DNA from 2 places in the Microbacterium sp. NPDC056057 genome. Region 2 is predicted to be linked to the other one. Evidence: riboswitches for the same ligand, from Rfam matches in the RefSeq annotation. Region 2 holds a riboswitch; the other holds the start of a gene.
What was found. A riboswitch is a leader RNA that binds a small molecule or an ion and turns the genes downstream of it on or off. The one in region 2 is predicted to bind thiamine pyrophosphate.
Positions count from the first base shown of each region.

Region 1 (3,895 bases), on a different contig from region 2:
GGCAGCCGTCCCGAGCAGCTGCGCCGCAACGCCGAGCTCATGGCGATCGACATCCCCGCCGCGCTGTGGGACGATCTCGCCGCCGACGGCCTCATCCGCTGACGAAGGGATCCTCATGCTCGAGGGCATCAACCCCCTGCTGACCGGGGAGCTGCTGCTCCACCTCGACCGCATGGGCCACTCCGACGCGGTCGTGATCGCCGACGCGCACTTCCCGGCGTGGGCCATCGGTGCACGCGTCATCGATCTGCCAGGAACGACGACGCCCGAGGTGCTGGCGGCCGTGCGCAGCGTGGTGCCGCTCGACGACGCACCCGCGCTGGATCTCATGGCGTCGGCCGACGGCGAGGTGCTCGATGTCCAGCGCGAGCTCGCCGCCGCGGCGGGCGTCGACGATCCGCGTTACGTCGACCGGTTCGAGTACTACGAGCTCGCGAAGACCGCGTACGTCATCGTGCGCACCGGCGAGACGCGCAAATACGGCAACGCGCTGCTGCGCAAGGGCGTCGTGGGCCACCCGTCCGCCTGAGCGGGTCTCGGCGGCGGCTCAGCCGTTGAGACCGAAGAGGTCCAGCGGGTGCGTGAGGCGCCACCACGGCGACGGATCGGTGATCTCGGCAGCGAGCTTCAGGTCGACGGTGGTGGCGTCGAGCGGTCCGGTCACGCTGAGCGAGCCGACGACATCGCCGGCGTCGCGGCTGTCACCGAGGTCGTAGGTGGTCGCGACGGTGCCGCTGCCGCCGTTCCAGAGGATCACGGAGGCGTCTCCGGAGGTGACGATGTCGACCTTGTCGCCCCACAGCGTCTCGACCTGGCCGGCCACGGTGCTCGCCGTCACGGAGGGCTTGGGCTGCAGCTCCGCCTCCATCTGCGCATACAGCGCGCGGGACGCGGCGAGTCGGGCCTCGTCGTTCGGCTGACCCAGCACCGACGCGTAGAGGCGCACGGTCTTGTCGCCGATCGTGACGTCCTTCGCCGAGAGCAGGTTCCACGCGTCTAGCGTGCCGGTCTTGAGGCCCACGACGCCCGGATCGGCGAGGAGGCCGTTCGTGTTCTCGACGTGCCCGGCGCCCGGGAGGTCGACGGACTGCTTCGCGACGATCTCGGCGATGACCGGGTTGGCGAGAGCCTTCTGCGCGAGCGTCACGAGGGCCTCGGGGCTCGCGACGTTGCGCGAGTCCATGCCGGTGGGTTCGCGGACGGTGATCCCGGGAACGCCGTGGGCGGTGAGCCAGGAGTTGGCGGCGGAGGCGTAGACGGCGTCGGAGGGCCAGATGCCCTGGGCCAGCCGGTCGGCGTAGTTGTTCGCCGAGCCGATGAGCATGCCCTCGAGCATCTGGTACTCGGTGAGGGAGCCGCCCGCGGGGACGTCGAGCGCGGACTCGCCGCCTGCGCGGTACTGCCAGTAGCGCGAGCGGTCCGCCGACGTGAAGCGGTACTCCGGCCCCTGCTCGCCCACGGCGAGCGGCATCTCCTCGAGCACGACCAGCGCGGTCACGATCTTGGTGATGCTGGCGATCGCGTCGGGGTCGGCCGTGGAGGCGAGCGTTCCCGGGATGCCGGCGACCGCCTCTGCCGCGCTGCCCTCGGCCGGCCACGCGGGCCCGGCGGCGGGCGCCGCGATCGGCTGCACCTCCATCGCGGTGACGGTGGGGGCGACGGCGTGGAGCGGCCACAGCAGGGTCGTCGCCGCGTACGCGCCGACGACCGCCGCGATCGCGAGCGTGGGCACCACGACGGCGGCGCGGAACGGGGAGCGACGCGGGGCGTCGGAGAGGAGGTCGGTCTCGACCGCCACGTACGGGGTCGCGGCCGCGGTCAGGTCGGCGGGTGCGGCACCATGTTCGACGAGCGTTTCGTCGACCCAGACCAGCGCGGTGCGTTCGCCGGCGACCTCGGCGGCTGTCGGCGCGGTCGTGATCGCCGGAAGCGCGAAGTCGGACGGCTCGACGAGCTCCGCGGGGTTCCACGTCGCGACCGTCGGCACGTCGGCGACGGGCACCGTCGCGATCGTCGGAGCGACCGCGGTGACGTCCACCGGAGCGGTGCTCGACGGCGGGTAGACCGTGTCCGTCTCACCCGTCTGGATCGTGAGGATGCCGCCGTCGGGCGCGTCTTCGGAACCCGAAACCGGGACGGCACCGGTCTGCGCGCGTCGCGCGCGACGCGTGGGTGCAGGCGTGTCGTCCGAAGTCACCCCCCCAAAATACCTGCTGAACCGGCGGTATACTCGTCGTCAACACCACGGGAGTCCGGTGAGCCGGGCTGAGAGGAAGCGATCCACGCTTCGACCGTCGAACCTGATCCGGATCATGCCGGCGCAGGGAGGAGCTCATATGCACGCGTCCACGTCCGCATCCACCCCCGTTGCGGCTCACTCGAAGGCCCCGCGCAGCCTCCGCTGGCGGGTCGTCGACATCGTCGTCGCCGCGGTGCTCGGCGTCGCGATCGGCCTGGTCTTCTGGGCCTGGAACACCATCGGCGGCACCTGGTTCGTCGCCATGGACGGCCTCACCCCCGGTCTCGGCGGCATCGCCGTCGGCATCTGGCTCATCGGCGGTGTCATCGGCGGCCTCGTCATCCGCAAGCCGGGCGCCGCGCTGCTCGTCGAGGTGATCGCCGCGCTCGTGTCGATGCTCATCGGCAACGTGTGGGGCGTCTCGACGCTCTTCTCGGGCATCGTGCAGGGCCTCGGCGCCGAGCTCGTGTTCGCGATCTTCCTCTACCGCCGCTTCACGCTGCCCGTCGCGATGCTCGCCGGCGTCGGCGCCGCGGTGGGCGCCTGGGTGTTCGAGCTGTTCTACGGCAGCTCGCCGAACATCCTGAAGACCCTCGAGTTCAACGTGATCTACCTGGTTTCGCTGGCGGTCTCGGGCGCGCTGCTCGCGGGCCTCGTCGGCTGGATCGCCGTGCGCGGGCTCGCCGCGACCGGTGCCCTCAACCGCTTCGCCGTCGGACGCGAAGCGCGCCGCGAGGTCTGACGTGACGGCGACCCGCCCCGCCCGCATCACCGCGGCGGGCTGGGGGTGGCGCTACGGCGGACGCCGGGCCGCGGCCGTCCACGACGTCTCGTTCACGATCGAGCCCGGGGAGCGCGTGCTCCTGCTCGGCGCATCCGGCGCGGGCAAGTCGACGCTCCTCGCCGGCATGGCAGGTCTCCTCGGCGGCGCCGACGAGGGGGACGAGACCGGCACGCTCCTCATCGACGGCGAGCGCGCCGAGGCGCACCGCGGTCGCGTCGGGCTCGTGCTGCAGGACCCGGACGCCGGCGTCGTGCTGTCGAAGGTGGGCGACGACGTGGCGTTCGGCTGCGAGAACCTCGGCGTTCCGGCCGCCCAGATCCCCGCTCGGGTCGCAGAGGCGCTCGACGCCGTCGGGCTCGATGTGCCGCTGATCCGGCCGACCAAGGCGCTCTCCGGGGGACAGAAGCAGCGCCTCGCCCTCGCCGGGGTGCTGGCGATGCGGCCCGGGGTGCTCCTGCTCGACGAGCCCACCGCCAACCTCGACCCGGACGGCGTCCGCGAGGTGCGCGACGCCGTCGAGCGTGCGGTGCGCGACACCGGCGCGACGCTCGTCGTGATCGAGCACCGCACCGCGGTGTGGGCCGATCTCATGGACCGCGTCATCGTGGTCGGGGCCGACGGCGGCCTCCTCGCCGACGGCACGCCCGCCGAGGTGTTCGCGCGCCACGGCGCCACGCTCGCCGCGGCCGGCGTGTGGGTGCCGGCCCACCCGGTCGACCTGCCGGTCCTCGCTTCCACCCGGGCCGACGCGCCGACGGCGGTGGCGGCATCCGCTCTCTCGATCTCCCGTGACGGCCGCACGATCGTGCGCGCCGGGCTCGACCTCGCCGTGCCGCGCGCGGCCGCGACCGTGATCACCGGGCCGAACGGCG
Region 1 covers NZ_JBHJWS010000001.1:1,002,710-1,006,604, forward strand. Annotated here, with positions in the region: gene ACFC1K_RS04290 (aldo/keto reductase) at 1-102, shown strand, start outside; gene ACFC1K_RS04295 (RbsD/FucU family protein) at 116-529, shown strand; gene ACFC1K_RS04300 (D-alanyl-D-alanine carboxypeptidase) at 548-2,197, opposite strand; TPP riboswitch at 2,235-2,344, shown strand; gene ACFC1K_RS04305 (ECF transporter S component) at 2,337-2,981, shown strand; gene ACFC1K_RS04310 (ABC transporter ATP-binding protein) at 2,983-3,895, shown strand, end outside.
Region 1: linked by a shared signal. The riboswitch ahead of ACFC1K_RS04305 (ECF transporter S component) and the one ahead of thiM (hydroxyethylthiazole kinase) in region 2 are both predicted to bind thiamine pyrophosphate.

Region 2 (3,895 bases):
CACGTCTTCGCGCGCTGAAGCGCCTCGGGCCAGGTCCCGCCACCCGCCCGGAGCGTCGCCATCGCGGACGAGAGCGAGCACCCGGTGCCGTGGGTGTGACGCGTCTGGACGCGTGCGCCGCCGACTTCGTGCACGGCGCCGTGGGCCGCCACGATCGCATCCGGGCAGTCGGCACCGTCGAGGTGTCCGCCCTTCAGCAGCACCGTCGTGCCGGTGTCGCGGGCGAGGGTCTGCGCGTCGACGACGGCCTGCGCCCACGAGGTCGCGCGGGTGCGACCGGTGAGCACCGCGAGCTCCGCGAGGTTCGGCGTCACGAGATCGACGTCGCGGGCGAGCTCACGGAGCGCCTCCTCGGCCGCGGGGTCGAGCAGCCGGTCGCCGCTCGTTGCCACCATCACCGGATCGAGCACCACGATCGGCGGGCGCACGCGCCCGAGCCACTGCCGAACGGTGCCTATGATCTCCGCCGACTGCAGCATGCCGATCTTGACCGCGTCGATCTCGACGTCGTCCGACACGGCATCCAGCTGCGCGGCGAGGAACGTCGTCGGGGGGACGTGCACGTCGCGCACGCCGCGCGTGTTCTGAGCCACGAGCGCGGTGACTACGGCCATGCCGTAGCCGCCGAGCGCGCCGATCGACTTGAGGTCCGCCTGCACGCCGGCGCCGCCGGTCGGGTCGGTGCCGGCGATGCTGAGCACCCGCGGGATCGCCACCGCGCGGACCGGCGTCGGTGCGGGCGCGGTCAGCGACGTGTCGGTCACCGCGCGGCCCCCTCGAGCGAGGGCGCATCGGCCGCATCCCGCAGCGCGCGGGCGGCCGCCGCCGGGTCGTCCGCGCCGCAGATCGCGGACACGACCGCGATGCCCGCGGCGCCGGCATCGCGGAGCGCCGCGACATCCGACTCGACGACCCCGCCGATCGCGACGCACGGCAGGTCGGTGCCCGCGGCGAACGCGGCGAAGCCCTCGACGCCGAGCGCCGGCGGGTGGTCGGGCTTCGTCGACGTCGGCCGGATGACGCCGACGCCGAGGTAGTCGATCGTGCCGTGGCGGGGGAGATGCGCGGCGGCCCGGTGCTCCGCGGAGTTCGCGGTCCATCCGATCACGGCGTGCGCCCCGAGCAGCCGCCGTGCCGTCTCGGGCGGGAGGTCGCTCTGTCCCAGGTGGACGCCGTCGACGCGGGCACCGGCATCCCGGGCGGCGACGGCCACGTCGACGCGGTCGTTGATGAGGAGCAGGCAGCGGCGGTCGATGACGTCCGAGAGGGCTCGCGCCTGGCGCATGAGCTCACGAGCCGTCACCGACTTCGCCCGCAGCTGCACGACGTCGACCCCCGCGCCCGCCGCGGCGTCGACCACGTCGAGCAGCCGGTCGAACGGCAGACGGCCGTCGGTCACGAGGTGCAGCGCGAGGCGGGCGCCGAGCCCGCTCATCGGATCGCCAGCACGTCGGCGACGCGCGCGTCGAGCTCGGCCGGTTCCGCGGCCACGGCGTCGAGCGCGTCGAGGAACGCCACGGCGAACGTGCCCGGTCCCTCCGCGCGGGCGGCAGCCCGTTCCGACGCGGCCGCGTAGAGGACGGATGCCGCCACCGCCGATTCGAAGGGAGCGCACACGCCGACGAGCGCGGCCATCACCGCGCCGAGCGAACAGCCGCCGCCGGTGACCCGCGTGAGCAACGCGTCCCCGCCGTGGATGCGGACCACCCGCTCGCCGTCGGTCACGAGGTCGACCGGTCCCGACACGGCCACCACGCCGCCGGTGCGCAGCGCGAGCGACCGCGCGGCGCCGGCCGCAGCATCCGTCCCGTCCGTCGCATCGACTCCGCGACCGCCGCCGCCCTCGCCCGCCACGGCGAGGATCTCGGAGGCGTTGCCGCGGACGATGGCGGGACGGTGCTCGAGCAGTTCGGCGGCGAGAGCGGTGCGCACGGGCAGCACGCCGACCGCGACCGGGTCGAGCACCCACGGGGTGCCGGCCCGCACCGCTTCGCGGGCGGCCTCGCGCTGCTCGGCGGTGGGGGTGCCCAGGTTCACCAGCACGCCGTCGGCCACGCCGGCGAAGAGTCCGGCCTCGCCCGGGATGTCGCACATGGCGGGAGCGGCGCCCACCGCCAGGAGTGCGTTCGCCGTGTAGTTCGTCACCACCGCATTGGTGATGCACTGCACCAGGGGCGAGGTCTCCCGCAGAGCCGTCAGCGCGGCGGCGGGGGAGAGGGAGGACAGGTGTGCTTCGGTGCGCGCGTTCATCGCGACATCCCTTCGCTCGCATGATCGAGATCAGGTTCGACGGGTGTGTTCTCAGCCCGCCGTGCGGGCACCCCGTGTCACTGCCGAGCAATCTAGCAGGGGATCTCGACGGCCGATCGCCGTGTGTCCTCGGCGTGCGCCGTGCGCGTCCGGTCCCCGTCGCCGAGCCTGTCGAGTTGCGGTCGCGATGTCGGCCCCACGCCGTAGGCTGGGGGAGTGACCACCGCCCTCTACCGCCGCTACCGGCCCGAGTCGTTCGGCGAGATGATCGGGCAGTCGCAGGTCACCGAGCCGCTCATGACCGCGCTGCGCGGCGACCGGGTCGGTCATGCGTATCTCTTCTCGGGCCCCCGCGGGTGCGGAAAGACCACGTCGGCGCGCATTCTCGCCCGCTGCCTCAACTGCGCGCAGGGCCCGACAGACACGCCGTGCGGCACGTGCGACAGCTGCGTCGAGCTCGGCCGTGGCGGCGGTGGTTCGCTCGACGTCGTCGAAATCGACGCGGCCAGCCACAACGGTGTCGACGACGCCCGCGACCTGCGCGAGCGCGCGGTGTTCGCGCCCGCCCGCGATCGCTTCAAGATCTTCATCCTCGACGAGGCGCACATGGTCACCCCGCAGGGCTTCAACGCCCTGCTGAAGCTCGTCGAAGAGCCGCCCGACCACGTGAAGTTCATCTTCGCGACGACCGAGCCCGAGAAGGTCATCGGCACCATCAGGTCGCGCACCCACCACTACCCGTTCCGTCTCGTGCCCCCGGCCGCGATGCTCGAGTACGTCGAGCAGCTGTGCGCCCAGGAGGGCGTGAACGTCGAGCAGGGCGTCCTGCCGCTCGTCGTGCGCGCGGGCGGCGGATCGCCCCGAGACACCCTGTCGCTGCTCGACCAGCTGATCGCCGGCTCGGAAGATGCCAAGGTCACCTACGCCCGTGCGGTCGCGCTGCTGGGCTACACCCACGCCGAGCTGCTCGACGAGGTGATCGACGCCTTCGCCGCCTCCGACGCGGCGGCTGCCTTCGCCGCGGTCGACCGCGTGGTGCAGACCGGACAGGACCCGCGCCGATTCGTCGACGATCTGCTCGAGCGCCTGCGCGACCTCATCGTCGTTTCCGCGGCCGGCCAGGGCGCCGCCGCCGTGCTGCGGGGCGTCTCGGCCGAAGACCTCGCGCGCATGCAGCGCCAGGCCGACGCCTTCGGTCCGTCGCGGCTGTCGCACATCGCCGACCTCGTCATCGCGACCCTCGACGACATGACCGGCGCCACCTCGCCGCGCCTGCAGCTCGAGCTGATGGTCGCCCGCGTGCTCGCGCGTGGCACCGGCGCCGCTCCCGTCGCCGCGCCGGCGATGGCCGTTGCACCGGCTCCCGCGACGACAGCTCCCGCGACGCCCGCCCCTGCAGCCGCTGCACCCGCGGCGCCCGCGCCTGCAGCCGCTGCTGCCGCGCCCGCCGTGGCGGCGCCGCCGGCTCCGGCCGCGCAGCCTGCCGAGGCTGCGCCCGTGGCTGCCCCTCCCGTCCCCGCCGGCCCGGTCACGCTCGACCGCCTCCGGCAGGCGTGGCCGCAGGTTCTCTCGCAGCTCGAGAACGTGAGCCGATCGTCGTGGATGCTCGCTTCGGGCGCCCGCACCGTGGCGCTCGACGACGACG
Region 2 covers NZ_JBHJWS010000004.1:19,482-23,376, forward strand. Annotated here, with positions in the region: gene thiD (bifunctional hydroxymethylpyrimidine kinase/phosphomethylpyrimidine kinase) at 1-764, opposite strand, end outside; gene thiE (thiamine phosphate synthase) at 761-1,435, opposite strand; gene thiM (hydroxyethylthiazole kinase) at 1,432-2,250, opposite strand; TPP riboswitch at 2,241-2,335, opposite strand; gene ACFC1K_RS16475 (DNA polymerase III subunit gamma and tau) at 2,467-3,895, shown strand, end outside.